One region of the Buttiauxella sp. 3AFRM03 genome, then DNA from elsewhere that is predicted to be linked to it. Evidence: predicted binding sites of a transcription regulator. Region 1 holds the regulator's gene; each other region holds the start of a gene.
What was found. The regulator LexA, encoded in region 1, represses DNA repair genes until DNA is damaged. The targets are predictions, from matches to a motif close to TNCTGTATGTACATACAGNA.
Positions count from the first base shown of each region.

Region 2: a site for LexA is predicted at 3,360-3,379, ahead of D8682_RS04855 (DinI-like family protein). Genes of this name have one in related genera too.
Region 3: a site for LexA is predicted at 2,984-3,003, ahead of dinG (ATP-dependent DNA helicase DinG). Genes of this name have one in related genera too.

Region 1 is NZ_CP033076.1:2,682,655-2,693,667, reverse strand. Features, by position in the region: gene D8682_RS14055 (maltoporin) at 1-659, shown strand, start outside; gene malM (maltose operon protein MalM) at 804-1,778, shown strand; gene ubiC (chorismate lyase) at 2,030-2,539, shown strand; gene ubiA (4-hydroxybenzoate octaprenyltransferase) at 2,539-3,411, shown strand; gene plsB (glycerol-3-phosphate 1-O-acyltransferase PlsB) at 3,505-5,934, opposite strand; gene D8682_RS14030 (diacylglycerol kinase) at 6,061-6,429, shown strand; gene lexA (transcriptional repressor LexA) at 6,538-7,146, shown strand; gene dinF (MATE family efflux transporter DinF) at 7,215-8,549, shown strand; gene D8682_RS14015 (CsbD family protein) at 8,823-9,032, shown strand; gene zur (zinc uptake transcriptional repressor Zur) at 9,175-9,690, opposite strand; gene D8682_RS14005 (cupin domain-containing protein) at 9,800-10,303, shown strand; gene D8682_RS14000 (conjugal transfer protein TraF) at 10,476-11,013, shown strand, end outside.
Region 2 is NZ_CP033076.1:759,314-770,326, reverse strand. Features, by position in the region: gene D8682_RS04870 (tetratricopeptide repeat protein) at 1-2,482, opposite strand, end outside; gene D8682_RS04860 (hypothetical protein) at 2,842-3,105, opposite strand; gene D8682_RS04855 (DinI-like family protein) at 3,098-3,343, opposite strand; partial or broken gene D8682_RS27095 (hypothetical protein) at 3,616-3,711, opposite strand; gene D8682_RS04845 (hydrolase) at 3,708-4,274, opposite strand; gene aspS (aspartate--tRNA ligase) at 4,524-6,296, shown strand; gene nudB (dihydroneopterin triphosphate diphosphatase) at 6,296-6,739, shown strand; gene D8682_RS04830 (YebC/PmpR family DNA-binding transcriptional regulator) at 6,763-7,506, shown strand; gene ruvC (crossover junction endodeoxyribonuclease RuvC) at 7,550-8,071, shown strand; gene ruvA (Holliday junction branch migration protein RuvA) at 8,151-8,762, shown strand; gene ruvB (Holliday junction branch migration DNA helicase RuvB) at 8,784-9,791, shown strand; gene znuB (zinc ABC transporter permease subunit ZnuB) at 9,879-10,664, opposite strand; gene znuC (zinc ABC transporter ATP-binding protein ZnuC) at 10,661-11,013, opposite strand, start outside.
Region 3 is NZ_CP033076.1:1,373,259-1,384,271, reverse strand. Features, by position in the region: gene D8682_RS08075 (ABC transporter ATP-binding protein) at 1-23, shown strand, start outside; gene D8682_RS08070 (ABC transporter permease) at 7-738, shown strand; gene D8682_RS27120 (membrane protein) at 719-826, opposite strand; gene D8682_RS08065 (MerR family transcriptional regulator) at 902-1,657, opposite strand; gene D8682_RS08060 (cupin domain-containing protein) at 1,754-2,875, opposite strand; gene dinG (ATP-dependent DNA helicase DinG) at 3,016-5,175, shown strand; gene ybiB (DNA-binding protein YbiB) at 5,190-6,158, shown strand; gene ybiJ (DUF1471 family protein YbiJ) at 6,282-6,542, opposite strand; gene D8682_RS08040 (helix-turn-helix domain-containing protein) at 6,905-7,729, shown strand; gene D8682_RS08035 (leucyl aminopeptidase) at 7,735-9,189, opposite strand; gene D8682_RS08030 (N(4)-(beta-N-acetylglucosaminyl)-L-asparaginase) at 9,186-10,154, opposite strand; gene celB (PTS cellobiose transporter subunit IIC) at 10,162-11,013, opposite strand, start outside.

The DNA of each region.
Region 1 (11,013 bases):
TTGATTACGGTCACACCAACATTCCTGACGATTACTACCTGGAACCAGGTGCGTCGAAAGATGGTTGGATGCTGACTGCAGAACATACGCAAAGTATGTTGAAAGGCTTTAACAAATTCGTTGTGCAGTATGCAACTGACTCTATGACTTCGCAGGGCAAAGGCCAGGCGCAGGGCGGTAGCGTTAACAACGACGGCAGCATGATCCGTGTCCTCGACCACGGCGCAATCACGCTGGCAGACAAATGGGACCTGATGTACGTCGGTATGTACCAGAACCTGGATATGGATGATAACCAGGGGACTGAATGGTACACCATCGGTATTCGTCCAATGTACAAATGGACGCCAATCATGAGTACCTTGCTGGAACTTGGCTACGACAACGTGAAATCCCAGGAAACTGGCGATCGCAACGGTCAGTACAAAATTACCCTGGCACAACAATGGCAAGCAGGTGACAGCATCTGGTCACGTCCGGCACTGCGTCTGTTTGCAACTTATGCCCGTTGGGATGAGCAGTGGGGTTACGCGAAAGACGCTAACGGCGACGCCACTCGCTTTGCCATCGCAGACAACACTGGTAACGGTAACTTCTCTACCAGCCGCGGCGATAACGACGAGTTCTCCTTCGGTGCCCAGATGGAAATCTGGTGGTAATACGGCTTTAACCTAATGTTATGAAACGATGAGGGGTTCGCCACTGAGCCCCTCGTTATTACCCTTGTATGCCAATGCCTGTTTCGATGGAAAGCGCTATTGCCTGGCTAACTTTCCACCGATTTCCCATTGAGGTTGATAACAATGAAAATGAAAAAAAGTCTCCTGGCACTCTGCTTATCCGCAGGGTTGTTCGCAAGCATGCCTGGCTTAAGCCTGGCCAATGTTAATATCGTGCCGCAGGATCTTTCTGCTGCACCTGCTATCCCGTCTTCCGCATTGCAACAGCTGCAATGGATCCCGGTTGATCAAACCCAAACCCAAAAGACTAATCTCGCAACCACCGGCCAGAGCTTGAATGCCGGTGATATCACCGGGCCAGTTGCGGCCTACAGCGTACCGGCAAGTATCGGGGAGCTGACGATTACGCTCTCAAGTATCGTGAATAAAGATACGGTATTTGCACCAAACGTGTTGGTATTTGACCAAAACATGACGCCTGCTGCTTATTTCCCATCGGCTTTCTTTGCCTATCAGGAACCGGGAGTGTTGTCTTTAAATCGCCTGGAAGGCGTCATGAAATTAACCCCAGCATTGGGGCAACAAAAACTTTATTTGTTGGTGTTCACCACCAATAAAGACCTGCAACAAACCACCACGATGGTTGACCCTGCAAAAGCCTATGCTAGGGGCAACGGTAATGCGGTACCAGATATTCCTGATCCGATTGCACGCCATGGTACTGAAGGTGAAATTTCACTTAAGGTCAAAACTTCTTCAAGTTCCAGTATTTTAGTTGGGCCGCTGTTTGGTTCATCAGGCCCAGGCCCGGTAACGGTCGGTAATACCGCCGCACCAGCCACCACTTACACTGCACCTGCGGCAGTGGCAACAACCGCCGTAGTGGCTCCAGCTCCGGCACCTGCGCCAGTAGTGGCTCCAGCTGCGAAAAAAGAGCCCGTGCTGAGTGATACGGAAACCTATTTCAACCAGGCAATCAAACAAGCAGTAGCCGCAGGTGATGTTGATAAAGCCCTGAAACTACTGGATGAAGCTGAACGCCTGGGCTCGACTACTGCCCGTAAAACTTTTATCAGCAGTGTAAAAGGCAAGGGGTAAGCGTTTCCCCGCAGTGCTGATGTTTGAGGTTTGGTGCGCTCACTGAGCGCACCTTTTTTTGCCCGTCATATTTCGAGCTGCCTCGGCGTTGGCTGCTCTCACTCACCCTAATCACTTACTCTAGTAAGCTCATAGGGATTCGTTCGTTTGCCGCCTTGATTCAACTCGAATGATTTAGAAGGTGTTTTGAATCCCCCGCTATACCCATTCTGCGTTACAATGACTGCCGGTTTTGTTTCGGAGAAATTTACATGTCTGACGCGCTTTCGCCACTGCGCGCCTTACGTTTTGAGGCTACGATTCCAGAGGAGCTGAGCGCATCGCTTCTTGACTGGTTGTTGCTTGAAGACTCAATGACTAAACGCTTTGAACAGTATTGTTCGCGAGTCACTGTTCGTATTGTGCGTGAAGGTTTTTTCGATTCACCTGTCGATTTTCCAGAAGCTGATATGATGCCTGAAGCCAAACGCTACTGGCTGCGTGAAGTTGTGCTCTGCGGTGACGATGAACCCTGGTTGCTGGGGCGCACCGTTGTACCAGAATCCACTCTTGAAGGGCCGGAGCTGGCTTTGCAACAGCTCGGCACCACGCCACTCGGGCGTTATCTATTTAGTGCATCATCCCTGACACGGGATTTTATTGAGATTGGTCGTAGTGCGGAGCTGTGGGGGCGTCGTTCCCGCCTGAGATTAGCCGGAAAGCCATTGGTGCTGACCGAACTATTCCTTCCCGCTTCGCCGTTGTATGCAGAGGAAAAATAATGGAGTGGAGTCTTAAACAGGGCAAATGGCAGGCCTGGCAACGCCTGATGAGGCTGGATAAGCCGATTGGCTCGCTTTTACTGTTATGGCCCACTTTATGGGCGTTATGGCTCGCGACACCGGGTGTCCCACCACTGACCATTTTATGTGTGTTTATCGCCGGAGTCTGGATGATGCGCGCCGCGGGTTGTGTGGTAAACGACTACGCCGATCGCAAGTTTGATGGCCACGTAAAACGCACAGCCCACCGTCCGCTACCGAGCGGAGCAGTCAGCGAAAAAGAAGCGCGGATCCTGTTTGTGGTACTGGTGTTGCTGTCGTTTTTACTGGTGCTGACGCTTAACACGATGACAATTTTATTGTCGGTGGCGGGGTTAGCATTAGCCTGGGTTTATCCCTTTATGAAACGTTACACCCATTTGCCACAAGTGGTGTTGGGTGCGGCGTTCGGTTGGTCCATCCCGATGGCATTTGCTGCGGTTAGCGAATCTGTACCGCTAAGTTGTTGGCTGATGTTTTTGACCAATATTTGCTGGGCGGTCGCTTACGACACGCAATATGCGATGGTTGATCGCGATGATGACCTGAAAATTGGCATCAAATCCACGGCGATACTGTTCGGGCGCTATGACAATGTGATTATCGGGATTTTGCAGATTGCGGTGATGGTTTTGCTGGCGGTGATTGGCTGGTTAAACGGATTAGGCGGGGCATTCTACTGGTCTATTGCGCTGGCGGGGGCACTGTTTATACATCAGCAGCGTTTGACGGCGAACCGCGATCGCGATGCTTGTTTCCGCGCATTCCTGAATAATAACTACGTTGGCCTGGTGTTGTTTATTGGCCTGGTGTTGAGTTACGTGCACTTCTAATATCAGAAATTAAATGGCGGATGACACTTCGTTTATCCGCCCTACAAGTCGAACCGTAGGGCGGATAAGCAATCGCGTCATCCGCCAGATTTTTTACTCAGTCGCAGCCTGCGACGTCGCACTTTCAATCGTCAAACGCACATCCGGCATGATCAGTTCTGCCAGCATCTGGTAGACCTTCATGGTTTCAGTAGGCTCTGCATCCCCGGTATCGCTGATATAGCCTTCATCACGCAAGGTTAAAACCAGCGAGGTGAAGACGGCTTTATCAAAGAACTCCGGTGCATTAATGCCATGCAAAACAGACAAACGCTGGGCAACGGTGCGGCTTTCACGCTCCAGTGTCCCACGGTTAATCGACGGATTTGCGCTCAGCAGCCAGAAGGTAATCGCATAACGCTGTAGCGTTTCGCGAACACCTGCTGCCAGCAGCTGCATGGTGCGTGAACGAGCAGGATTAATCTGCACTTCATCGCCTGTCAGTGTCACCAGTTCCTGACGAACCAGTTCATTGAGCATGATGTCAATTTCACCAGCAAGTTCGGTCGTGCTCCAGCGCAAGAACAGTTCAGCCTTCAGCATCGGGTAAAGTAGCTCGACCTGACGCAGCAGTTCGTTACGGTCAATACGGCGATGTTGAGTAATAATTGCTGCCAGCAGAGAAGGCAACACCAGCATATGCAGGATGTTGTTACGGTAATATGTCATCAGAACCGCCTGCTCGCGCGGCAGAATGATGATGTCACCGATGGTGTCTTTCTCGACTTCAAACTTGTTCATCTGCAACGCGTGCTCAATCAGCGCTTCTGCTGGCTGGTCTGGTGCGGTCGCGTCCGGTGAATACGGCACATTACGCAACAGGCTCAGGTAGCAGTTGAGCTGCTCGGTCAGTTGCTCACGGGTAAGTGAACGCTGACGCGAGGCCAACAGCGCGGTACAGCACAGGTTCATGGCATTTGCCGCACCGGCATTGTTAATACGCACCATCAGTTCAGCGGCAATTTCATTGACCGTTGGCGTCAACCATGCCGGGCGGATGGCCTCAATCGGGTCGATTGAATCGCGCCACTCTGGAACACGCTGGTTCAGGAACGTCATCAGCGGCATCGGTTCGCCAAAGTTAACATAGCCCTGGCCGAGGTTACGCAGCTTACTCAGCCCGCGCACCATCTGCATGAAACTCTCTTTCTCTTTGGTCGCGCCACGCAGCTCTTTCGCGTAAGTCCCCACTTCCATTACATGCTCGTAGCCAATGTAAATTGGCACCAGGGTAATAGGGCGAGTACCGCCGCGCAGCATGGCCTGGATGGTCATCGACAGCGTACCGGTTTTCGGGTCGAGCAAACGCCCGGTACGAGAACGGCCACCTTCCACAAAGTATTCAACGGAATAGCCACGGCTAAACAGCTCGCCCAGATATTCACGGAACACGGTGGAGTAGAGTTTGCTGCCTTTAAAGGTACGGCGGATAAAGAACGCACCGAGGCGGCGGAAAATCGGGCCGGCTGGCCAGAAGTTCAGGTTGATACCCGCTGCGATGTGCGGAGGAACCAGTCCCTGGTGATAAAGCACGTAGGACAACAGCATGTAGTCCATGTGGCTGCGATGGCAGGGCACATAGACAATCTCGTGGCCGTCATGAGCCAGTTGGCGCACGCGTTCAGCGTTATGAACGTTGATGCCCTGGTACAAACGGTTCCACGTCAGACCTAACACGCGGTCAGTCAAACGCACGGCTTCATACGAGAAGTTAGCGGCAATCTCTTCCATCAAAGCAACAGCATTCTGCTGGGCTTTTTCATGGGAGATTTTCTTGCTGCGCGCTTCATCTTCTACTGCACGAGCAATAGCTTTTGAGGCCAGTAGCTTATTGAACAGATCCTGGCGTACCGGCAGACGCGGGCCGACAGTCGCTAAACGCTGGCGAGCAAAGTGCATACGCGCTACGCGAGCCAGTTTTTGGGCGATTTTTTTGTCTGTACCGTGGTCGGTTGCCATCTGGCGCAGCGAAACCGGAGCGGAGAAACGCACAAAGCTGTCGCGCCCAAGCCAGGAAACAGCGAAAAATTTCTGGACGCCGTTCAGCATCTTTAATGGCGGATTCACTTCGCCTTTTTCGCGCCCAGGGGAGCGGCCAAACATCACCGATACTGGCACCATCTGCACATCCAGATTTGGATTGCTGCGGTGTAAGTCGAGGTAATCGTGGAACAGTTTGATCGACTCTTCTTTTGGCGTGTAATAAGTGAAAACACGCGGGCCGCCATGGATAAAGACATAGCGCGGCAATACCGCACCGTCGATTTCTAACGGCTCGAGAGGGTCGGGCAAGTTATGCGCGAGACATTGTGCGCGCAGCGTTAATAAGTCCGCCTTGGAGTTATACGGCAGGACATACATAATCGGGCGTGTGGGATCTAAGCCCAGTTCGGCTTGTGGATCTGCCGGAATGGACTTGCTCTTTACCAGAACGCCTAATGGTAAATTAAGTAATTTGTAGTAGATTCTTGGCCAGCCTGACATAAACGATGTAAAGCCTCAGGTTAATGATGCAAATTCGCCGCAAGAATATCAGAATCTGGCTCAGATTTCTGTGGCGTTGCAATATAGATAAGCATTGACCCAAATAATTTGAAAAGGTTTCCCAAAATGGCGAGCAGTACCACTGGACTTACCCGTATCATCAAAGCCGCAGGCTACTCATGGAAAGGGCTCAAAGCAGCCTGGATTAACGAAGCGGCTTTCCGCCAGGAAGGGGTTAGCGCGCTCATCGCCATCGCCATCGCCTGCTGGTTAGATGTTGACCCTATCACCCGTATTTTACTGATTGGTTCTGTTGTGCTGGTCATGATTGTCGAAATTCTCAATAGCGCTATCGAGGCGCTTGTTGACCGTGTTGGTACCGATTACCACGAGCTTTCAGGACGGGCCAAGGACATGGGGTCTGCTGCCGTATTAATCGCCATTATCCTCGCAGTTATTACCTGGATCACACTGCTTTGGCCGCATTTGCGATGATCTTTCCAGAATAGTTAAGTCCCTGGTTTTTTGCTCAATTTGTGGTTCCAAAATCGCCTTTGACTGTATATACTCACAGCATAACTGTATAAACACCCAGGGGGCGGAATGAAAGCGTTAACTACCAGGCAGCAAGAGGTGTTTGATCTTATTCGGGATCATATCAGCCAGACCGGCATGCCACCGACTCGTGCCGAGATTGCTCAACGTCTGGGGTTCCGTTCTCCGAACGCCGCTGAAGAGCACCTGAAAGCACTTGCCCGTAAAGGCGTCATTGAGATTATCTCTGGTGCGTCGCGCGGTATCCGCTTGCTGGTGGAAGAAGTTACCGGTATTCCGCTGGTTGGGCGTGTTGCTGCGGGGGAACCACTCCTTGCACAACAGCACATCGAAGGCCATTACCAGGTTGACCCATCACTGTTTAAACCAAATGCCGATTTCCTGTTGCGCGTTAGCGGGATGTCTATGAAAGACATCGGTATTATGGACGGCGACCTGCTTGCAGTTCATAAAACTCAGGATGTGCGTAACGGCCAGGTTGTGGTGGCGCGTATTGACGACGAAGTGACTGTTAAGCGCTTAAAGCAGCAGGGTAATACCGTTCATCTTCTGCCTGAAAATAGCGAATTTGAACCTATTGTGGTTGACCTGCGCGAACATAGCTTCTCTATTGAAGGGTTGGCGGTTGGGGTAATTCGCAACGGCGACTGGCTGTAAACTTCTCCAGATGATGCGCTTTAATGCGCATCATCGTCTTAATTCTCTTATCTCTTCCTGGATTGGCCATGCGATTTTTCTCGACGGCTGACAGAGCTCTCTGGCGCCTCGCCTTACCCATGATTTTTTCCAACATCACCGTGCCTTTACTGGGCCTTGTTGATACCGCGGTAATTGGTCATTTGGATAGCCCTGTTTATCTTGGCGGTGTCGCTATTGGTGCGACGGCAACCAGCTTCTTATTTATGCTGTTGTTGTTTTTGCGCATGAGCACCACCGGTTTAACTGCCCAGGCATTTGGTGCCAATAATCCCTCTGCTTTAGCGCGTGCACTGGTTCAGCCCTTGCTATTGGCGTTAGGAGCAGGGGTGGCGATCGTCTTACTGCGTGAACCGCTGATATCCCTGGCCTTGCATATCGTCGGCGGCAATGAAGATGTTTTGTTGCAGGCCCGGCGATTCCTTGAAATACGTTGGCTTAGTGCGCCAGCCTCGCTTGCCAACCTGGTCTTGTTGGGCTGGTTGTTAGGTGTTCAGTATGCGCGTGCGCCAGTTATCTTGCTGGTTGTCGGAAACGTACTGAATATCGTGCTGGATGTGTGGCTGGTTATGGGGCTACACATGGATGTTCAGGGCGCGGCACTCGCCACCGTCACCGCAGAATATGCGACGTTTATCATTGGTTTGCTGATGGTGAAAAAGGTCATGGGTTTGCGCGGAATCAGCTTTGAGATGCTCAAAGAGTCCTGGCGCGGGAATGTGCGGCGTCTGCTGGCACTCAATCGCGACATCATGCTGCGCTCGCTGTTGCTACAGGTCTGTTTCGCCTCAGTCACTATCTTTGGCGCGCGGTTAGGTAGCGAAATCGTCGCGGTTAACGCCGTGTTGATGACGCTATTAACCTTCACCGCCTATGCGCTCGATGGGTTCGCCTATGCCGTTGAAGCCCATTCCGGGCAGGCGTTTGGCGCTAAAAACCGTGGTCAATTGCTCGAAGTATGGGGCGCTGCATGTCGCCAGGCGGGCTTAGTCGCTCTTATGTTCGCCGCTGTGTATGCGCTGTTTGGTGAGCACATTGTTTCGCTTCTTACCTCTATCCCTGAATTGCAGCTACAGGCAGACCGCTACTTGCACTGGCAGATTGTTTTGCCCGTTGTTGGTGTCTGGTGTTATTTGCTGGACGGCATGTTTATTGGCGCAACGCGAGGTACGGAAATGCGCAACAGCATGGCGGTTGCGGCATTGGGATTTGGGCTGACGTTGCTCACCGTGCCTTATCTGGGAAATCATGGTCTGTGGTTATCCGTGGCTGTGTTCCTGGCTTTGCGCGGACTGTCTTTGGGATGGATTTGGCGTCGCCATTGGCGGGATAACAGCTGGTTTCCGGCTGGAACTCCTGGTTAGTTACAGCTCATAGTTAGTTACAACTCATAGTTAGTTACAACTTCTGACGCGCTTTTAATCGCACTCCAGTATGCTGATTTGCCACCTGATTTTGGGGCAAGTCAGCATCATTTCTGTTACTTCTGTGGTTCAATGTTCTTAGTTTTCCCCTCACTGCCATATCCTTGACTACAATTATTTCCACGTCCAGCAGATAGTGAGTGTCAGCCAAACGGCAGCACCTGGGCGTTGTTAACTATTAGCAGTTCTTAACCGAACGATGAGGATATTATTATGAATAAAGACGAAATCGGCGGTAACTGGAAACAGTTCAAAGGCACAGTAAAAGAGAAATGGGGCAAACTGACAGACGATGACATGACCGTCATCGAAGGGAAACGCGATCAGCTTGTCGGTAAAATTCAGGAACGCTATGGATATGCGAAAGATCAGGCAGAGAACGAAGTCGTTGATTGGGAAAAACGTAACGATTACCGCTGGTAATCTCATCCCTCAGATGTGTTAACTCTCATAGGCTAACCTGCCCTGGTACATGGATGTACCGATCCCCTCCATACTTCAAGCTACATCTTTTGGCTGCATTCACTTACCGCTTCAATGCAACTCGAATTATTTCGGGTTCAGGCTAGCGTGACTTCTTCTTACTCTGAATGGTGTGGTCATGCCCGCATTCTTCCGGGTGGCTACAGGCTTCAACTTCCGCACACGCGCTGCATAAACCATGCGCCTCAATGACATTGTGGTGTAGAGCAAATCCTGACTGGGCAGCCAGCTGATTCATAATATCTTCCACACCTTCCGCGCTATGCTCCTTCACCGCGCCACACCTGTCGCAAATCAACATCGCTGATGAGTGAGTCGGCTGATCAATCAGATGGCACAAAACATAGCTGTTGGTCGACTCGACGCGATGGACAAAGCCTTGTTCGAGAAGAAAATCGAGCGCACGATACACCGTCGGGGGTTTAGCTTGCGGTTCACTGGCGCGAAGTAAATCCAGCAAATCATAAGCGCTGATTGCACCCGCTTGCTGCGTCAATAAACGCAACACTTCCAGGCGTTGTGGTGTCAGGCGCACATTACGCTGTTCGCATAGTTTTTCAGCCTGCGCTAACACGTTTTGTGAAGTCGTGATGTCCATCAGCATTCCCCTGTAGATTAGCCCTACACTCTATCACAACGCGCAATAAACGCCGAGTGGTGCGCCATGCTGGCCACAGCCTTTTGAGATGACTATCCCGGAGTTTGCTATGAATAAACCTGATTGCATTCGTCACTGGAAAGAACTGGAAGGTGAAGATGACTCAACTTATCCAGACAGTACTGAATTGTTTTCCATTGGCGCGCCATTGGCTCGCAAACTTGGGCTAACACGCCTGGGGATTCACCACGAGCGCCTGCTCCCTGGTCGCCGGACGTCCTATCCGCATGCGGAAAGTAGCGAGGAAGAGTTTGCTTATGTTCTGGAAGGGCATCCACAGGTGTGGATTAACGGCCACCTTTACTCACTTGAACCGGGTGATAGTGTTGGTTTCCCGGCCGGGACGGGCGTCTGCCATACCTTCATCAACAACACCGAGCATGAAGTCCGGTTGCTAATTGTGGGTGAGGCCAACAAAGCCGAAAACCGAATTTATTACCCGCTAAACGCGAGCTATGCCGCACAACGCCAGGATCGCTGGATTGACCACCCGCCGCAGTTTTTTGGCCCACATGACGGCCATCCTTCACGAAAACCGAACGGTAAACTATAAATATGTTTACAGGGAATTTTTGAACTCATAATCCTGATGGAGAGAAACGGGATTTCGATGGGATAAACATCCCCCTTTTTAGCTTTTTATTCACAGCAATAGTCCGCCTCTGTTCAGTCATAACTGGCAGGGGCAAGTTATGAAATCTGATTAACAGACGGGCGAGCGGTGAATGAAAAAAATTAAAACTCTGGTGGCGTTCAGCGCCGCCTCTTTATTTGTGGCAAATCAAGCCAGTGCGGCAGGTACCTGGTCAGTAGCTCGTAGTGATGCAATGGGGGGGACGGGCGTTGCTTCAGCGAGTTATGGAAGTGGAGTGCTAACAAACCCTGCGCTGCTGGCAAAGGCAAAACAGGACGACTCAGTGACAGTTATTTTGCCCTCCGTGAGCGGGCAAATGACAGATAAAGATAACCTGCAGGATCAGATTGATGGCATTAGCGATACGGTCGATCAATACCAGAACGTTATCGACGATCTTACCCTGCAGGATATCCTTTTAAACCCAAATGGTTCACTTGGTCAGCTTCAGGGCGCTGCGGGGAGTTTGGCTGGCGAACTGGAAGATCTGCGAGGTAAAACAGCAAACGCGAAAGCCGGGGCGAGTATCGCAGTCAGTATTCCAAATGATGTGCTGTCGATGGCATTTGTCGCAAAAGCCTATGCGCGAGCACATGTGAGTTCCTCTATTGATCAACAAGATATTGATT
Region 2 (11,013 bases), 1.9 Mb from region 1:
CAACCGCAATCTGAACACCTTCGACCGTGGAATCCTGGAAGCGCACAATAAGCGTTCGTAGTTGTTTTTTTTCCTGTTCCGGCAACTCCTGAGCATCATAGGTGCATGCCAGGTTGAGCATAGCCTTTGCAATCTCAACCTGTACACCTTCGAATTCTGAATCCTGAAAACGTGCAATCAGCGAGCACAGTTGTTCTGTTTCCTGCTCCGGCAGCCCCTGAGCATCATAGGAGTTTGCCAGGCTGAACATGGCCTGTGCAACCTGAGCCTGAACACCTTCGAGTTCTGAATCCACAAAGCGCTCAACCAGCGTGCGCAGTTGCTCTTTTTGCTGTTCCGGCAACTTCTGATCACGATAGGTGCATGCCAGGTTGTACATGGCCTTTGCAACCGCAATCTGAACACCTTCGACCGTGGAATCCTGGAAGCGCACAATAAGCGTTCGTAGTTGTTTTTTTTCCTGTTCCGGCAACTCCTGAGCATCATAGGTGCATGCCAGGTTGAGCATAGCCTTTGCAATCTCAACCTGTACACCTTCGACCGAGGAATCCTGGAAGCGCGCAATAAGCGTATGTAGTTGTTCTGTTTCCTGTTCCGGCAGCCCCTGAGCGTCATAGGTAAGTGCCAGGCTGAGCATAGCCTTTGCAACCTGAACCTGAACACCTTCGAACTCTGAATCCTCAAAGCGCTCAATCAGATTACGCAGTTGTTCTTTTTTCTGTTCCGGCAGCCCCCGAGCATCATAGGTGCATGCCAGGTTGTACATAGCCTGTGCGACCTCAACCTGAACACCTCCGACCGTGGAATCCTGGAAGCGCACAATAAGCGTACGTAGTTGTTCTGTTTTTCGCTCCGGCAGCCCCCGAGCATCATAGGTGCATGCCAGACTGTACATGGCCTTTGCAACCTCAATCTGAACACCTTCGACCGTGGAATCCCGGAAGCGCTCAATCAGCTTGAGCTGTTGCTCTGTTTTCTGCTCCAGCAGCCCCTGGGCATCATAGGTAAGTGCCAGACTGTACATGGCCTTTGCAACCCGAACCTGAACACCTTCGACCGTGGAATCCTGGAAATGCCCAATAAGCGTACGTAGCTGTTCTTTTCCCTGTTCCAGCAGCCCCTGAGCGTCATAGGTAAGTGCCAGACTGTACATGGCCTTTGTAACCTGTACCTCAACACCTTCGTACTCTGAGTCCTCAAAGCGTTCTATCAGGGTGCGCAGTTGTGCTATTTCCTGCTCCGGTAACCCCTGAGTGTCATAGGAACATGCCAGGTTGTACATGGCCTCTGCAACCAGAATCTGAATTTCTTCGCCCCATGAATCCTGAAAACTCTCAATCAGCGTGCGTTGTTGTTCTATTTCCTGCTCCAGCAGCCCCTGAGTGTCATAGGAGCATGCCAGGTTGTGCATAGCCTTTGCAATCTGCACCTGAATGCCTCTGACCGCTGAATCCTGAAAGCGCGCGATCAGTGTGCGCAATTGTTCAGTTTCCTGCTCCGGCTTCCCTTGAGTTCTGTAGGCGTTTGCAATATTGAACATGGCCTCCGCGACATCCTCCTGGACATCCGCATCTGATGAACCACTGAAACATTTAATCAATGTCTGGTACCGAGCCATTGCTAACTCATGCAACTCCTGAAAATTGTACCAAAAACTTAAACCAATAAGGGCTGAAGTCACACGGCCTTGAATGATTGGATCCGATGAATCCTGAAAACGCTCGACAACGGCCTGATACTGAGCCATTTTTTTATCGGGGAATTGTTGAAATTCAAGCACTGTGGCTAAATTGAACATGGTCTTTGCAACCAGTCTCTGGAGGGTAACATCCGCCGAATCCTGGTGGTGCCTGAGCAAAGACTGGTAATAGACCTGCTCCTGCTCCTGATCCTGCATAAAATGGCTGCAAATACCGATGGTAAACATAGCGTGAGCAGCCAGCGTCTGCTCCGCTTTATCTGTTGAGTATTCGAAACGCTCAATAAAATCCCGACGCTCGGTCAGTTTTTGCTGGCCGTAATCAGTGCTGACCACATTGCACACGGCTTTAGTGACCATAGCCTGTGCATCACGATCTGGTGACTTCTCAAAACGTTCAATCAATATTTGATATTGAGCATACTCTTCCTCCCCTCGTCCCCGCTCATAATATGCAATAGCCAGACGGAACATGGCCTGGGCAACAAAACCCTGCATGATGTCATCCGGTGAGTGCTCAAAGCGCGCTATCAGTGCCTGATACTGGGCGATCTCCTGTTCAGGCTGACCTTTGGCATCGAACCATCTGGCAAGCTTAAGCAGGGTCTTCGCTATCAGGGGCTGAACAGCAGGCTCTTCTTGCTGGTTCAGGTGTGGGGCCAACTGAATATGTTGTACCAGGTGTGGCACCAGTTCGATATGTTGTAAAAGGGCGGCGTCATCCCGGATATTGATTTCAGATTCAATTAATTCATGGGCTTGCTGTAATTCATTCGGGGTCATCTGGGGCGCCTGATAGCTAATGAAACGGGAAAAGTAGAAACCACAGCGGTCGATTCTACAAAAAGCACAAAAAGAGAATGGGCTTTATTTCGTCTTAAATTAAATATGACATCAGGTATCCGCAGGGGGAGGAATGCGAAAAATGGTGCATGTGAGCCTACAGCAGTGATGATCTGGATTATGTGCCAGGGATTTGATGGGGTATGGGTACTCAACGATGCCAGGAATGGAGAGGTCGACGATGTGCCGGTGATGTGGCATAGGTGGGGCAAAAAATGGAGAAAGAAAAAGCACACATTTTATTTTGCGTACATCAAAGTGTGCTTTTTAGTGTTTTACAACTCGGCGGTCTTTGGGCGTTAATGGCGACGCTTCATAGGCCGACCATCAATGCTCGCGTCGAGGTATGCTACTGCTTTTTGCAATTCACTGATGAGGGCTTGAGCTCGATCTCGTGAAATGCAAACAAACTGGTCGGGAAACTCCGTCACCGGCCAGTGGGGAACGCCAGCCATATTGTCGGTGTATGAGCTATGTACAAGCACCTGGCGAGTCAGCGTTGAGTGCGATACTTCAAATTCTATCAGTTCAGGGATGCTGGATAGGTTAGATTCTTTACTCATCTGACACCATCCACATATCAGCCTCTTCAAACATCTCTTCCAGCATGCGGTTGAGTTTTTCACGTTCGCTCTTGCTGGCATCACTGTTTAGCGAGCTGTTACCCACCATTGGCTTAACACGCACGCTGGCAGACGGGAAGATGTTGTGTACCCGCTTCGTTAGCTCCGCAAGAATAATTTCCTGCGCACTGGGTAAACCTTCCACATTGCGCTTGTCATAAACGAGTTCAACGTACATAGCATCCTCCAATAATTACTGTGATTGTAGACAGTATTTATACTGTTTTTTTATACAGTGTCAACGGTGGGGCGTGCAGTGTTTCAGAAGAGATTTTGGGGCATGGGTGGGGCATGGGTGGGGCAAAAAGAACTATTTTGGGGCATCCGTGGGGCATTATTGCACATATGAACTTTACTGTATTTCATATATGTAATCTTTTAAGGTGCTGATTAAACTAAAGAATACACATGCTCTTGGGCGTTCTTTAGTGATTTTTAAAATTCCCGCGTCACACAATTGAAGTGGCGAGCATAATCTTCCAGAGAAGTTATACCAAGACGCCCCCATTTAGGGTGCGACCATTGGGGAAGGCCGATATAAATCACAGTGCAGCGAGGATTTCGTCAGTGCTGCGTACGCGCCCAATGCGCGGGAAGATATTCGTCATGCTGCCTTGATGTTGTTCGCTGTTTGCAGCACTGCACGCATCTTCAGCAATCACCAGGTTGAAGCCCAATTCCCATGCGTTACGGGCAGTAGATTCCACACCGATGTTGGTGGAAATCCCACATAGCACGATGGTGTCGATGCCACGACGGCGTAACTGAAGCTCCAGATCGGTGCCGTAGAAGGCTCCCCACTGGCGTTTAGTGACTTCAATGTCGCTCTCTTTTTTACCCAGTGCTTGCGGGTAAAGCCACCAGTTTTCCGGCAAAGCATGAGCGCCTGCCTGTGCATCAACCGGTTGTTTGAGTGCTTCGGCAAAGTCTTTAGACCAGCCAACACGCACCATAATAACCGGGGCGTTATTCTCGCGGAATTTATCAGCCAGCCTGGCTGAACGAGCCACCACATCCTGTGCGCTGTGCGGGCCGCCTGCAAATGGCAAAATGCCTTCCTGCAAATCAATAACGACCAGTGCGGTTTTGGAAGTATTCAGTTCTAACATTCGGTGACTCCGGTTCAAAATTGAATTATCTCGCAACACATTACGACGGAACATATGTTCGACAGTTTACAAATTTTGTTAATTTTTGTGAGAATAGGCCAAACAAGGCGCATTGAAACGCGTCAGTTCTTATCGCGGGCCAATATTTCCAGTATAATAGCCCCCTTTTTTCAACTATATCTGACATACAAAAATAGTGGCCACCGGTGCAGGTTGCACACAGTGAGCGGCTAATTTAAGGGATATCTCATGCGTACAGTATATTGCGGGCAGCTCAATCAATCCCATGTGGGACAACAAGTAACACTGTGTGGTTGGGTCAATCGTCGTCGTGACCTCGGTAGCCTTATCTTTATTGATATGCGCGATCGCGAAGGCATCGTGCAGGTGTTTTTCGACCCGGACCGTCAGGACGCGTTCCAGCTTGCTTCCGAACTGCGTAATGAGTTCTGCATTCAAATCACCGGCACCGTTCGCCCGCGTGATGAAAAAAACATCAACAAAGATATGGCAACCGGCGCGGTGGAAGTGTTCGCTACCGACCTGACCATTATCAACCGCTCTGAAGCGTTGCCGCTAGACTCCAACCACGTCAACACCGAAGAAGCGCGTCTGAAATTCCGTTACCTGGATTTGCGCCGCCCTGAAATGGCGAACCGCCTGAAAACCCGTGCGAAAATCACCAGTTTCGTGCGCCGTTTTATGGATGACCACGGTTTCCTGGATATCGAAACCCCAATGCTGACCAAAGCCACGCCAGAAGGCGCGCGTGACTACCTGGTGCCGAGCCGTGTTCACAAAGGTAAATTCTACGCATTGCCGCAGTCCCCACAGTTGTTCAAACAGCTGCTGATGATGTCTGGCTTTGACCGTTACTATCAAATCGTTAAATGCTTCCGTGACGAAGACTTGCGTGCTGACCGTCAGCCTGAATTTACTCAGATCGACGTTGAAACCTCCTTCATGTCTGCTCCGCAAGTGCGTGAAGTGATGGAAAAACTGGTGCGTGAACTGTGGTTAGATGTGAAAAACGTCGACCTGGGCGATTTCCCAATCATGACTTTCGCTGAAGCTGAGCGTCGTTACGGTTCTGATAAACCAGACCTGCGTAACCCGATGGAGCTGGTGGACGTTGCTGACCTGCTTAAAGACGTTGAGTTTAAAGTGTTCGCCGGCCCGGCAAATGATGCTAAAGGCCGCGTTGCAGCACTGCGAGTGCCAGGTGGCGCACAGTTAAGCCGTAAACAGATTGACGATTACGGCAAGTTCATTGAGATTTACGGCGCGAAAGGTCTGGCTTACATCAAAGTGACCGAGCGTGCTAAAGGCATCGAGGGGATCACCAGCCCGGTCGCTAAATTCCTGAACGCAGAAATCGTTGAAGCTATTCTGGCCCGTACCGGTGCGCAAGATGGCGATATGATTTTCTTCGGTGCGGACAATAAGAAAGTGGTTGCTGACGCGCTTGGCGCACTGCGTCTGAAAATCGGTAAAGATCTGAGTATCACCGATGATAAAGCCTGGGCACCGCTGTGGGTTATTGACTTCCCAATGTTTGAAGACAATGGCGAAGGCGGCTTGACCGCGATGCATCACCCGTTCACTGCACCAAAAGATATGTCCCCAGAGCAACTGGCGGCAGATCCGGAAGCTGCTGTTGCGAACGCATACGACATGGTGATTAACGGTTACGAAGTGGGCGGCGGTTCCGTGCGTATCCACAACGGCCAGATGCAGCAGACCGTGTTCGGCATTCTGGGTATTGCTGAAGAAGACCAGCGCGAGAAGTTCGGCTTCCTGCTCGATGCCCTGAAATACGGTACACCACCGCACGCAGGCCTGGCATTTGGTCTGGATCGCCTGACCATGCTGTTGACTGGCACCGACAACATCCGTGATGTTATCGCGTTCCCGAAAACCACCGCAGCAGCGTGTCTGATGACTGAAGCCCCAAGCTTCGCCAACCCAACAGCGCTGGCTGAACTGGGTGTCGCGGTGATTAAAAAGGCTGAGAAAGAATAATGGGCTATAAGCATCCCGTTTCGGTATTAGTGGTGATTTTTGCACAAGACACCGGGCGGGTGCTGATGCTACAGCGGCGCGATGATCCTGATTTCTGGCAGTCGGTTACCGGCAGCCTGGAAGAAGGGGAAATTGCGCTGCATGCCGCACAGCGTGAAGTAAAGGAAGAGGTTGATATCGACGTTGTTTCAGAACAACTGGCTTTGATTGACTGCCAACGCTGTGTGGAGTTTGAAATTTTTACACATTTGCGTCATCGCTATGCTCCGGGAATTACGCGCAATACGGAATATTGGTTCTGCCTTGCGCTGCCTCACGAACGCCAGATAACCATTTCGGAACATCTGGCCTGGGAATGGACGGACGCACATGCTGCGGCGGCTATGACAAAGTCGTGGAGCAACCGGCAAGCGATTGAAGAGTTTGTAATTAATGCCGCCTGAAAAAGGCGCTTTTGGAGATAGTTATGGCAGGTCATAGTAAATGGGCCAACACAAAGCACCGCAAAGCTGCGCAGGATTCCAAACGCGGTAAAATTTTCACCAAAATTATCCGTGAGCTGGTGACAGCGGCCCGTTTGGGCGGTGGTGATCCGGGTTCTAACCCGCGTTTGCGTGCAGCGATTGATAAAGCGTTGTCTAACAACATGACGCGTGACACCTTAAACCGCGCGATTGCACGTGGTGTGGGCGGCGATGAAGACGCGAACATGGAAACCATCATTTATGAAGGTTACGGTCCTGGCGGTTCAGCTGTAATGGTTGAATGCCTGAGTGACAACCGTAACCGTACCGTGGCAGAAGTACGCCACGCGTTCAACAAATGCGGTGGTAACCTGGGAACTGACGGCTCCGTAGCCTATCTGTTCACCAAAAAAGGCGTTATCTCTTATGCTCCTGGCAAAGATGAAGACACCGTAATGGAAGCCGCGCTTGAAGCGGGTGCCGAAGACGTCGTTTCTTATGACGACGGTGCTATCGACGTGTTCACCGCCTGGGAAGACATGGGCGCTGTCCGCGACGCACTGGAAGCAGCAGGTCTGAAAGCTGATGAAGCCGAAGTTTCTATGATCCCATCCACTAAAGCGGATATGGATGCAGAAACCGCACCGAAACTGATGCGCCTTATCGATATGTTGGAAGACTGCGATGACGTGCAAGAGGTTTATCACAACGGTGAGATCTCTGACGAGGTTGCGGCAACCCTGTAATGGTGTTGTCTGAAACCTTACACCTGTTTATGAGGGACGCGTGATGGCGATTATTCTCGGCATCGACCCAGGGTCACGCGTTACCGGTTATGGCGTTATACGCCAGACTGGCCGGCAGCTAACCTATTTAGGCAGCGGCTGTATTCGTACTCAGGTGACCGACTTACCCTCGCGTTTGAAACTCATCTACGCGGGGGTGAGCGAAATCATTACCCAGTTCCAGCCAGAGTATTTCGCTATTGAATCAGTGTTTATGGCGAAGAATGCCGACTCTGCTTTAAAGCTCGGACAGGCACGAGGTGCTGCGATTGTTGCGGCGGTAAACCATGAGCTTCCGGTGTTTGAATATGCCGCCCGTCAGGTAAAACAGACGGTAGTGGGTATCGGCAGTGCGGAGAAAAGCCAGGTGCAGCATATGGTACGCACTTTGCTCAAACTCTCTGCTAACCCACAAGCGGATGCGGCCGATGCACTGGCAATTGCCATTACGCATTGCCATGTGACGCAGAACTCGATGCAGATGAGTGATACACGGCTTAATCTGGCACGGGGACGATTAAAATAAATAAGGCTGGATATCTATCCAGCCTTTTTAATATGATAAGCAAAATTTTTGGCACAAACGCTAAACGCAGGAGCATATCGTGATTGGTCGACTCAGAGGCATCATCCTTGAAAAACAACCGCCGCTGGTACTTATGGAAGTCGGTGGCGTAGGGTATGAAGTCCACATGCCGATGACTTGCTTCTACGAATTACCGGATATCGGTAAAGAAGCGGTGGTATTCACTCAGTTCGTGGTGCGTGAAGACGCGCAGTTGCTCTACGGTTTCAACAACAAACAAGAACGTACCTTGTTCCGTGAGCTCATCAAAGTGAATGGCGTTGGCCCTAAGCTGGCGCTGGCCATCCTCTCCGGTATGTCTGCACAACAATTTGTGAATGCCGTAGAGCGTGAAGAAATTGGTTCATTGGTCAAATTGCCAGGCGTAGGTAAAAAGACCGCTGAGCGCTTGATTGTTGAAATGAAAGACCGCTTCAAAGGTATGCACGGCGACCTGTTTACTCCGGCGTCTGATCTGGTGCTGACCGCTCCGGAAAGTGGCGTGGCTGACGACGCAGAAGCAGAAGCGGTTGCGGCACTAGTATCACTGGGCTATAAACCACAAGAAGCCAGCCGTATGATTAGCAAAGTAGGGCGTGCCGGTGCTGATTGTGAAACGCTGATCCGCGAAGCACTCCGCGCAGCACTTTGAAGCCCCTGAGGTAGATGAAGGATGATTGAAGCAGACCGTCTGGTATCGCCAGACACCATCACCCCTGATGAGTTAATTGACCGAGCCATTCGCCCGCGTTTTCTGGCGGATTACGTCGGCCAGCCGCAGGTTACATCGCAAATGGAGATCTTCATCCAGGCGGCAAAACTGCGTGGGGATGCGCTTGATCATCTGTTAATTTTCGGCCCACCAGGTTTGGGTAAAACCACGCTGGCTAATATTGTTGCCAACGAGATGGGCGTTAACCTGCGAACCACTTCCGGCCCCGTACTGGAAAAGGCAGGTGACCTGGCAGCGATGCTGACCAACCTCGAACCGCATGATGTTTTGTTCATTGATGAAATCCACCGCCTTTCACCGGTTGTTGAAGAAGTACTGTATCCGGCGATGGAAGATTACCAGCTCGATATTATGATTGGTGAAGGTCCGGCGGCGCGTTCAATCAAAATTGATTTACCCCCGTTTACCCTGATTGGCGCGACAACTCGAGCGGGTTCTTTGACTTCGCCATTACGTGACCGTTTCGGCATTGTGCAGCGCCTCGAGTTTTATCAGGTTGCCGATTTGCAGCACATTGTTGGCCGCAGTGCCAGCGTGCTGGGGCTTGAGATGAGCGAAGAGGGCGCGCTGGAAGTGGCGCGTCGTGCGCGTGGTACACCGCGTATTGCTAACCGTTTATTGCGTCGTGTACGTGACTTTTCGGAAGTACGGCACGATGGCACCATTAATGGTGACATTGCGTCGCAAGCGCTGGATATGCTGAATGTTGATACCGAAGGCTTTGACTATATGGACCGCAAGCTATTGTTAGCGGTAATAGACAAATTCCTTGGCGGCCCGGTCGGGCTGGACAACCTCGCGGCAGCAATTGGTGAGGAACGGGAAACGATTGAAGATGTACTGGAACCCTTCCTGATTCAGCAGGGCTTCTTGCAACGTACGCCGCGCGGGCGAATGGCAACGCCAAGAGCCTGGACTCATTTTGGGATTGTGCCACCAGACGCCTAACAAGAAATAAAAAGGCGGATGGCACTTGCGCTCATCCGCCTTACAGTTTTGTTGGTTGGAACAGCGAATGCGCCATCCAACACTGTTTTATGCCGCTTGTTTCTTCGCCATACTCAGCACAAACAACACCGCCGAACTCAATACCACTGATGGCCCTGCGGGCGTGTCATAGAATGCTGAGAACGTCAGCCCACCCGTCACGGAAAGCATACCGATAATCACCGCGAAACCTGCCATCTGCTCAGGCGTGCGCGCAAAACGACGTGCGGTTGCCGCAGGAATAATCAGCAGCGAAGTGATAATCAGTGCACCAACAAATTTCATTGCAACGCCAATCGTCAGGGCTGTCACCAGCATCAACAGCATCTTCACTCGTTGCAGGTTAACCCCATCTACATGGGCGAGATCCGGGCTAATAGTCATCGACAACAAGTTGCGCCATTGCCAAAGCAGAACGCCGACGACCACCGCAACGCCCAACGCAATTGAGATAATGTCTGGCATGGTGACTGAAAGCAGGTCACCAAACAGATAGGCCATCAAATCGACACGGACGTTAGACATCAAACTCACGACCACCAGACCCAGCGACAAAGCACTGTGTGCCAGGATACCTAAGAGGGTATCTAATGCCAGATGTGGGCGTTTCTCGAGCCAGACCAGGCCGAAAGCCAACATTAACGTCACAGCAATCACCGCATAAAACGGATTTACATTGAGCAGCAGACCAAATGCAACGCCTAATAAAGAAGCGTGGGCAAGCGTATCGCCAAAGTAAGACATTCTACGCCAGACAACAAACGAGCCAAGCGGGCCAGCAGCGCACGCCAGCAGGATCCCGGCAAGCCAGCCGGGTAACAACAATTCAATCATGACTGGCCATTCCCTCTGCGCAGAACGATACGTCCGGTAAGATCGTGACGGTGATTATGGTGGTGACGATAAATGCCTAACTGCTCCGCACCACGCTGGCCGAACATCGAAATGAATTCCGGGTGCATCGACACCACTTCTGGCGTACCGGAGCAGCAAATGTGGTGGTTAAGGCACAGCACATCATCAGTTTTTGCCATCACTAGATGCAGGTCGTGGGAAACCATCAACACCGCACAATCCAATTCGTGGCGCAGTTGATCAATCAGGTTATACAGTGCCAATTGGCCATTTACATCAACACCTTGCGTAGGCTCATCAAGCACCAGCAATTGCGGTTGATTGAGCA
Region 3 (11,013 bases), 1.3 Mb from region 1:
GTGAAAATGCGCCTGCTTCGTGACCCGCTGCTGTGGTTTATTGCGCTGTTTATCGCATTGTTAGCGGTATTACCTTACAGCGGCCCCGTGTTCAGCTGGCTTTTCCCTGAACTCGAAAGGCCTTTGTACCAACAAGATAGTTTTATCGCCCTGGCGCTCAAACATTTTATGCTGGTCGGGATTTCCAGTTTGGTGGCGATTGTGATTGGCATGGGGCTGGGTATCGCGGTGACACGCCCGGCAGGACTTGAGTTTCGCTCTCTGGTTGAAACTATCACCGCGGCTGGGCAAACTTTCCCGCCCGTCGCGGTGCTGGCGATTGCCGTTCCGGTAATGGGGTTTGGTCAGCAACCGGCAATTATCGCGCTGGTGTTATACGGCTTGCTGCCGATTTTGCAGGGAACGTTAGCAGGGATTGGCGCGGTACCAGAAGCCACAAAAGAGATTGCCCTGGGGGCCGGAATGAGCCGCTGGCAAATGCTGAGAAAAGTCGAATTACCCCTTGCAGCACCTGTGATTCTGGCGGGGATCCGCACTTCGGTGATCATTAATATCGGCACCGCAGCGATTGCCTCAACGGTTGGTGCCAGCACCCTGGGTTCGCCGATAATTATCGGGCTGAGCGGCTTTAACACCGCCTATGTGATTCAAGGCGCTTTGTTGGTCGCATTGGCCGCCGTGGTTATCGACCGCCTGTTTGAACGCTTATTACGTTACATCACGCGCCATGAAGGATGACGATATAGCCAACCAGCATTACGCCGCCAATCCCACCGATAGCCATCACCAGCATACCGCCCACCAGGGCAATTTTACTCAGTTTCATCTTTATATTCGCTCCATACATAACGTCTGCGATTATAAGATGAAGCAGGGTTGTTAATGAACCTTTAAATTTTTCTTATGCGTGTTCGGTCGATTGCCCGTTGCTCATCAGCGGGTAAATTTGTAACCCCGAGCAGCGCCAAAGTTCCAGCTGGTCAAGTTGACTGTGGGTCGGCGTATCGCCACACCACACCAGCAATGTTTGTTGGGCGAACAGCTCAGGGCGCAACTGGTGCAACGGATGCGCTAACACATCCACACGCCAGCCTTGTTGGATTGCCATCCACGCCGCCATCCATAAACGGGTGGTATCCGGTGTATCCCATCCAATTAATAGCGCATCTTTACCGCTGCGTTTGCGCGCGGAGGCGAGACACAGTGCAATGTAATTGATCAAGGCGCCATCCAGCAGACTGAGTAACGTGTTGAGTGTGACTTGTTGGCATTGCAGACGGCGACGAAGAGGGATGTAGAGCTGGTTGACGAGGGTTTCTGCCGGATAGTCGCGGCCAATGTCAGCCATCCAGTTTCGTAACCGGTTCGGACTGCCAGCTTGTAAATGGTGAAGCAATAGCTCCTGGCGTTCACGCCAGCCGCTTTCTCGATCCTGAAGTTCCCCACTCAGCAAGGCTTTCACCTTGCTGACTTGAACACCGTTTTCAATCCAGCGTTTGATTTCACGGATACGTTCGAGGTCGGCATCGTCAAATAATCGATGGCCGCCATCGGTACGCTGCGGTTTCAAAAGCCCGTAACGCCGTTGCCAGGCACGCAACGTTACGGGGTTGATATCACAAAGCAGAGCCACTTCACCGATTGTATAAAGCGCCATGTTATCCCCAAAGTCTACCCGGGAAACCCCCCGTATAACTGTAGTCAGTTATAAAGACTCTGGGTAATTTTTAGTTACATGGTGCAACTAAATCTGTTAATCGTCGAAATACAAATATCCTTGATTAACTAACTCAGTTAAGACGCTTACAAATTCTGGGTTCTGCAAAGCATCGCCCAGTTCGGCCTGGCTCAACAGGGTGTAACGGCACAAAGCATCGGCGGCATGCGGAACCGGCGCTTCCATCGGTTCGCTGTTGACGAAAAACTCGCCCTCGACATTCAGCACGCGCAAACCGCTCAGGCGCGTCAGGCATTCGCCGCCGAGCAACGCATCAAGGATTTCCCCAGGTTGATATGGCGGCTCCGCTGGCGCAATGTCCAGCTCGTGACGCGGAGTGGTAATAAAGCGGCCAAACCACTGCTTGAAATCTTCAGGCTGGCTAATCACTTCCATCATCATGTCGCGCAGACGCGCCAGCTCATAGCCTTCAACTTTGCCCGGATGCTCGCGGCAGGTTAAATCAGGATCGCTGTAATGCTCGCCACCGAGATCGTTTTCCAGCGCGTAATCAGCAAAGCTGCTGATCAAATCGCGGCCATTTGGCCCACGGAAACCGACGGAGTAGTTGAGTGCGGTTTCATGAGTGAAACCATCGTGCGGGAAACCTGGTGGAATATACAGAATGTCACCAGGTTCCAGATCTTCATCAATGATCGGTTCAAACGGGTCAACGTGCAGCAACGCTGGATGCGGGCAGAACTGGCGCATCGGCAGTTTGTCACCGACACGCCAACGACGGCTGCCCATGCCCTGAATAATAAACACGTCATATTGGTCGATATGTGGGCCAACGCCGCCGCCAGGAACCGAGTAGGAGATCATCAGGTCATCCAGACGCCAGTCCGGTAACACACGGAATGGACGTACCAGTTCAGCCGCGGGTGCATGCCAGTGGTTAACGGCCTGCGCCAACAGCGACCAACCGGTTTCCCCTAGATTATCAAAATCTTCGAAAGGCCCGTTGGCAGCCTGCCACTGACCGTTGGTGTGGCTTACCAGGCGGCTATCCACTTCTGCTTCCATAGCAAGACCAGCTAACTCATCCGGCGTAATCGGATCGACAAAATTCGGAAACGCATTTTTCAAAATAACCGGCTTTTTCTGCCAGTATTTCGCCATAAACTCAGGCCAGTCTAAATTGAGTTGATAATCCATTTTTTGACACCAGTGGGAAGATAAACAGGCTCGATTATAGAGAGGAACCGCCCCTGGCCACTTTGTCATGCGTCAAGCCTTGCTGTAAGACTGCAAAAAGTGGGACAATAGTGGTTGTTTATACAGTAAAAGTGGTTTCCATGGCTTTGTCCTCAGCTCAAAAAGAGCAAATCGCCGCCTGGTATAAGGCGCTGCAGCAGCAGATCCCGGACTTTATTCCGCGCCCACCGCAACGGCAAATGATTGCCGAAGTGGCGAAAACGCTAGCGGGCGAAGCGGGTCGTCATCTGGCGATTGAGGCACCCACAGGTGTGGGGAAAACTCTTTCTTACCTGATCCCCGGGATCGCCATCGCCCGTGGTGAGCAAAAAACGTTAGTAGTCAGCACCGCCAACGTCGCCCTTCAGGATCAAATCTTCAGCAAAGACTTGCCGCTACTGCGCAAAATTATCCCCGATCTCAAATTTACCGCCGCCTTTGGTCGTGGGCGTTACGTTTGCCCGCGCAACCTGGCAGCCCTGGCGACGGACAACGCTTCACAAGGTGATTTGCTGGCTTTTCTGGAAGATGAAATGGCACCGACCAGCAAAGATGAACAACAACGTTGCGCCAAACTGAAAACCGATCTCGATGCCTATAAATGGGACGGACTGCGCGACCATACTTCGCAAAATATTGAAGACGATCTCTGGCGGCGTTTAAGCACCGACAAAGCCAGCTGTCTGGGGCGCAATTGCCACTGGTATCGCGAATGCCCGTTCTTTGTGGCACGGCGTGAGATTGACGATGCGGAAGTGGTAGTAGCAAACCATTCGCTGGTGATGGCGGCTATGGAAAGCGACGCGGTGTTGCCTGAGGCAAAAAACCTGCTGCTGATTTTAGACGAAGGACATCATTTGCCGGATGTGGCCCGAGACGCGCTGGAAATGAGCGCCGAAGTCACGCCCGGTTACAGCCGTTTGCAGTTCGATCTCTTCACTAAACTGGTCGAAACCTGCATGGCGCAGTTCCGCCCGAAAAGCCCGCCACCGCTGACATCACCCGAACGTCTGACCAACCATTGTGATGAAATTTATGAACTGCTGAGTTCGTTTAACAGCATCGTTTCATTGTGGTTACCGGGCGAACAGGAAGCGGTGCACCGTTTTGAAATGGGCGTTCTGCCCGAAGAAATCATGGTGATTTGCAAACGCCTGGCGAAGCTAATGGAAGGGTTGCGCAGCCTGGCTGAAGCGCTGCTTAACGATTTGGGCGAAAAAACCGGAACGCACGATATTGTGCGTCTGCACCGCGCGTTACTGCATATGAACCGCGCATTGGGGTATTTCGAAACGCAGAGCAAACTGTGGCGGCTTTCGGCGATGGAGCAGGCATCGGGTGCGCCGGTGTCGAAATGGGTAACTCGTGACGTTCGTGAAGGTCAGCCGCATCTGTTCTTCCATTGCGTAGGGATCCGCGTGTGCGATCAGCTAGAAAAACTGGTCTGGCGTAATGTGCCGCACGTTATCGTGACTTCAGCAACGTTGCGTTCACTGAATAAATTCGATCGCTTACAAGAAATGAGTGGGCTGGACGAAGACGCAGGTGACCGGTTTATCGCGCTGGATTCACCGTTTAACCACGTCGAGCAGGGCAAGCTGGTGATCCCGCAGTTAACCGTTGAGCCGACGATGGAAAACGAAGCCCAGCATCTGGCTGAAATGGCAGCGTTCTTCCGTGCTGAACTGGCAAAAGGCGAGCACAAAGGGATGCTGGTGCTGTTCGCCAGCAACCGTGCGATGCAGGTGTTCCTGACGCATGTGACCGATTTACGACTAACACTACTGGTGCAAGGCGACATGCCACGTTATCGGCTGGTGGAGCTGCACCGTAAGCGTGTTGAACAAGGTGAAACCAGTGTGCTGATCGGTCTGCAATCTTTTGCCGAAGGTCTGGATTTAAAAGGGGATTTACTCAGCCAGGTGCACATCCACAAAATTGCCTTCCCGCCAATTGACAGCCCGGTGGTGGTCACCGAAGGCGAATGGTTAAAAACCCTGAAACGCTATCCTTTTGAAGTACAGAGTTTACCGAGCGCGTCATTTAATCTTATTCAACAAGTCGGGCGTTTAATTCGTAGCCACGGCTGTTATGGTGAAGTGGTGATTTACGACCGCCGCTTGTTGACCAAAAATTATGGGCAGCGTTTACTGGGTGCACTGCCCGTGTTTCCAATAAGCCAGCCTGAAGCGCCAGCGGCTAAACTGATTGATACCCCACCGAAAAAGACGGTGCGACGCAAACGTGTGAGCAAGAAATAAAAAGGAGAGTCGGAGTGGATTACCGTAAGATCATTAAAGAAGTCGGGCGTGGTAAGAACCACGCACGCGATCTGGATTTTGACACCGCTCGCGGCTTATACGCCCATATGCTCAGAGGCGAAGTGCCGGAGCTGGAGTTAGGTGGCGTGCTGATTGCGCTGCGTATCAAAGGCGAAGGTGAGGCGGAAATGCTTGGCTTCTATGATGCGATGAAGCACCACCTCATCTCGCTGACGCCACCAGTGAACAAGCCGATGCCCATTGTCATCCCTTCTTATAATGGCGCGCGCAAACTAGCAAACCTAACTCCCTTGCTCGCGATGTTACTTAACCGTCTCGGTTTTCCGGTGGTGGTGCATGGCGTAAGCCACGATCCAACGCGTGTCATAACCGAAACCATTTTTAAGCTGATGGGGACTGAGCCGACGCTGCATGCCGGCCAGGCTCAGGCCAAACTGGATTCTCATCATCCGGTATATATCCCCATCAGTGCGCTTTGCACGCCAATGGAAGATCAGCTGGCAATGCGCTGGCGGATGGGGGTGCGTAATAGTGCCCACACGCTCGCCAAACTGGCAACACCGTTTGCAGAAGATGCTGCGCTGCGCCTGGCCAGCGTTTCGCATCCTGAATATGTCCCGAAAGTGGCGAAATTCTTTGCTGACATTGGCGGGCGTGGCTTGCTGATGCACGGTACGGAAGGGGAAGTGTATGCCAATCCACAGCGTTGCCCGCAAATAACACTTATCGACAGCCAGGGTTCACGCATTGTGAGTGAACGCCAGACTGAAATCGGCGACGAGGAAGTGGTGCTACCTGCCGGAAAAGATCCGGAAGTCACCGCCCGTTGGATTGAACGTTGTGTTGCAGGGTTGGAACCTGTACCGCAGTCATTAAAAATACAAATGGCTTGCTGTCTGGTGGCTACAGGAGAAGTGGTCACGCTTGAAGACGGTTTAATGCGCGTTAATCAGACATTCTGATGAGCAGAAAAAGAGCAAAAAAAAGCCCGCGAAAAAATCGCGGGCAACAAGGGTAATAACAGTGTCATGCAGTGTGGAGCAAAGCTCCAAAAATATGAGGGTAAATCAGGGCAATACTGAAGATTATTTGTAGATAACCGCAGTACCGCTCATTTTGCCGTTGGTGTTAGCCGAAGTGATGGAATACGCTTTTGCGCCGGCGGCTTGTGCTTTATCTGCCAGTTTTGCTTCCAGGCCGTCCAGAGTGGTTGCGCCGTCTGCTGAAACCACGCCGACTTTGTTTAAGTTCTGAGCTTCAGCCGGATTGATTGATTGTACAGCGAACGCGCCGAAAGAAAGAGTAGAAAGGGCGATGGCGGCTACAGCATATTTGATGGTTTTCATAGTTAATATCTCGCAGGTTATTCTGTTTAAGGTGACGATGTTCCGTCGATGTGATTATGGTCACACTTTTTAGCAGAATAATAAATCGAATAGAATTGACCTCCTTATTCAAAAAAATTGAACGATCGCTAAATCATTGAAATTAAAAATGATTAGCGTGCGAATTATCATTGTGATTTATATATCTTTACAACTACTTGGTTTAGCGCACCTTTTGCTAATTTTTCTGTCAGCAGCAGGGCTGCTGTGGCCTGCAATCGCTTGCGCGCTTATTTTTCGATAATCTGTCGATTTGCTCTTTTCGCTCGTAAAGTTGCTTTTATAATGAGGGCTTTACTTAACCGTATGCCTGATGAGGTCTGATGGAGATTAAGCTCCACACCAATGCCACCACGACGCCGCGTACCCGCAAATATATTCAAAGCTCTGACAAATCCGACAGTGAACTGGCGGAAGAGCTGAATATTTCTGTGGATACCGTCAGGCGCTGGCGTAAGCGAGATGACTGTTACGACAAATCTCATCGGCCAAATACCATTCATCGTGCACTTAGCCCTGAACAAGAGGCGCTGCTGATTTTCCTGCGTGTGCGTCTGGCTTTGTCGCTTGATGAACTGTTAGAAGCCGCGCAATTACTGGTTCAGCAAGGCATTTCCCGCGCAAGTGTCAGTAGAACGCTGCAAAACTGGCAGCAATCCCGTTTGACGAAACCCGATTTAAAACAACCTGTGGGTCATCTGCGCCTGGATGTTTTCCCACTACCGGAAACCATTAGCCACAAACACGGCGCGCTACTGGCATTTAGCTGCCCGGTTTCAGGTTTCCTGGCGGTGGCACTGCGTGAGCGGGGAAGTGAGCAAACGCTGGAGGCGCTGGTGGGCTTTTTGCAGCAAGGTTTACCGTTGCAGGTGCAGTCGATAATGGCCTGCCCGAGCGAACTTGCTCGTCAACTGACGCACAAGTTACAGGTTCCACTGCATGAAGCGCAGCAGGAAGAGTGGCAAATTCGCGCAGCAAACGGTGAGTGGGCGCAGACTCTGGAACAACTACTTAACGGTGAACGTTATGACAAACGCCTGGGATTTGGTGCGGTATTGCTGGAGTTCGAGGATTTGCTGAATAAACGAATTATCCGCAACCGGCTGAAAAACCTCTCACCGGTTGCGTGGTTAAAATCCCGCTTATAACCTGGCTACAGATCCTTCGTTTTCCCTTCGCAAAGACCGAGTAAGAACTGCGTCAATAGTAAAGCAGGGCGGCCGCTGGCCTGGGTAAATTTACCACGACTCAGCGCGGTACCGCTGACATCTAAATGCGCCCAGGGTTTTTGGTGGCAAAACTGACTTAAAAAATGGGCGGCAGAGACTGCAATTGCTGCATTGTTCGGCGGTGTATTGGTGAGATCGGCAATATGGCTTTTGACTTGCGGATCAAAGCTTTCGTCCAGTGGTAACGGCCAGACTCGGTCTTGCGTTAAGTCGGCAGCTTGCTGTAGTTGCTGGCTGAGTTGTACTTGGTTACTCATCAGGCCAGAAATGTCATAACCCAGTGCTTTCACTACCGCTCCGGTCAGGGTGGCGACATCAATTAATGCTGCCGGATTAAAGCGCGTGGCGGCATAACTCAACGCATCTGCCAGCACCAGACGGCCTTCGGCGTCGGTATTAATAATTTCCACGCTTAGCCCCGCGTGAGATTTCACTACATCGCCTGGCAGCATGGCGTTTTCGCCCGGCATATTTTCGGCCAGCGCCATTACTGCCACGACATTCAGTGGCAATTGCAGTGTTCTAACAATCTCCATCAGCCCGAAGACCACGGCGGCACCACACATATCGTATTTCATGGTGCGCATCCCTTCGCCTTCTTTCAGCCACAGGCCGCCAGTATCAAAGGTTATCCCTTTACCGACAAACGCATAAGTTGGGGCATTTTCCGCCGCACCCTGCCAGCGCAATGTCACCAACCGGGGCGGATTTTTGCTGCCTCTTCCTGTGGCATCAAGACAACCCATGCCGAGTTCACGAATCGCGTGTTCATCAAGAATTTCACAGTGTGTTTGCGGATGGGTAGCGGCCCAGGCTGCGGCTTGTTGAGCAACGTCTTGGGGGCGGCAATCATTAGCTGGCGTGTCGGCAAGGCGGCGGGAAAGCAGCATGCCTTGCGCGATGGCCTGAGTTTGCCAGGCGAGTTCATGCGCCTGTATGTTTGCTTCGCGGATTAACAACCAAAGTTGCCCGTTACTCTCTTTCTGCTGCTGGCGATAACCCAACTGTGGTAACTGATAAAAGCGGTTCATCAGCGCGACCAGCAACGTGCGCAGGCGAGCAAAAACGCCAGGGTTTGCCAGGTCAAAACCAGAAATATCGATGGCAATCGGATGCGAAACGGGGCTGGGCAGCAGGTTGGTCAAACTTTCCGTTAGCTGGCGCAACACCACGGGGCTATCCAGTTGGCTGGATGGCAAAAGAGACAACTGCTGGCAAACACCATGCAAGCCGAAAGTGGTGGACTGCACTTCATCATGTTGCGCCATTTCATCAAGCAAAGAGTGCAATGGCTTCGGCCACGCATCGGTGTGATTTTTCCACAACACCAAATGCGCGTCTGGTGGGCATGGTGTAAAAGCGGCTAACTGGCATTTCATATAATCACCTCTGCGGTTACGCGTTGCAGATAAGCATCAAGCCAGGCCTGGTCTGCCGGGCGAATCAGCGTGTGCTTACCTTCGCGGGTCGTCAAAAAGACCGTGGGTTTTTGTGCGGGAGTGGCGACGGAAAACGAGAAGTTATCGATGGTTGTTGCCGCACCATATTCACCACGGTTATTCATACACACCACTGATAAATCACCGGCGCGACCAAAACGGGCAATCAGCTGGCTTTCGAGATCGTAAACCGCCGATTCAGCAGCCTGTTGGGGTGACATGCCACGCCCCATCCGGCAGACAATTTCATAGCTAATACAGCCTTTCATCAGATCTTCGCCAAGGCCTGTGGCGGTGGCAGCACCAATTTGGCTATCGGCATAAAAACCTGAACCGGAAACGGGGGAGTCGCCCACGCGTCCTGGGCGCTTCATAAACAAGCCGCTGGTGGAGGTGGCGACACACATTTGCTGGTTATGGTCGAGGGTAATTACACCCACGGTATCGTGCCCGGTATACGGGCTGAGGCCGCGATCCAGGGTTTCACGTTTGCGCTTCAGGTAATGTTGATGCGCACGATCCGTCAGCATGTTTTTGCGCTCAAAGCCCTGTGCTAAAGCCCAGGTTTGCGCTCCTTCACCAACCATAAAACTGTTGAAGCGCTCACGGCTTAACGCCTGTGCCACAAGGACAGGATTGGCGATATCGCGAAGACTAGCGACCGCGCCAATGGCAAGCGTTGAGCCATCCATAAAGGCCGCGTCGAGCTCAACCACGCCTTGCTCGTTGGGCAAACCGCCGTAGCCGACAGATTTATAGAATGGATAATCTTCCACGCAAGTGACGGCGCGAACTGCTGCGCCACTGGCGTCGCTGTTCTCTTGCAACATTTGCGCGGCTTCGCCAACGCCTTCCCAGGCCATACGCCAGGTCGCAATCACGCCCCAGTTTGTCGATAACGTCATGTTTTAGTTACTCCGTGGCGGGTTTGGTGGATGCAGAAAGCTCCGGCGCTTCATTGGCCCGATATTGCTTATCCACAACTTTGAGGAATGGCAGATAAATAATGGCGCCAATCAACAGGTTGGTTAACTGAATCACCGCACCGCTAAGATGCCCGGTCACGATAAACCCGCTCAACACCGGCGGCAGCGTCCAGGGGATATACACGCCCGTGGTGGTCGCGACCCAACCCAGCGACATGGTGATGTATTGCACGGTGACCAGTACCAGCGGCACCAGGTTGAATGGGATTAGCATTATCGGGTTCATGATAACCGGCAGGCCAAACAGCACCGGTTCGTTAATGTTGAAGATGGAAGAACCGATGGCCAGACGCGAAACGTTCTTAATGTGCTGGCTGCGGGCAAATAGCAGCATAGCAATCACCAGAGACAAAGTTGCGCCCGCGCCACCCATCCAAATCATGTCGTAGAACTGCTCAGTGACAACGTGCGGTGGAAGTAAACCGGCCTGCGTAGCCGCCAGGTTCTCCATTTGATTTTCCATCCAGAAAGGACGCAGGATGCCGTTCACCATCGAGCCGGAGTTAATCCCGACAGACCACAAGCCGGTGATGCTAAAGCAGGTAAACAACGCGCCGACATACGAGGTGCCAAAGTGGCGGATTGGCGTGGCCAGCACTTCGTACACAAACTGGTGAATGGTGTGGTACTCGGTTTTGGCAAACAACACGCGAACCGCCAGCGCAAGCACCAGAACCAGCAATGACGGGATCAGCGCGGCAAAGGATTTTTGCACTGCGGGTGGCACGCCATCCGGCATGCGAATCACCCAGTTCTGGCGCAGCATCCAGGCAAACAA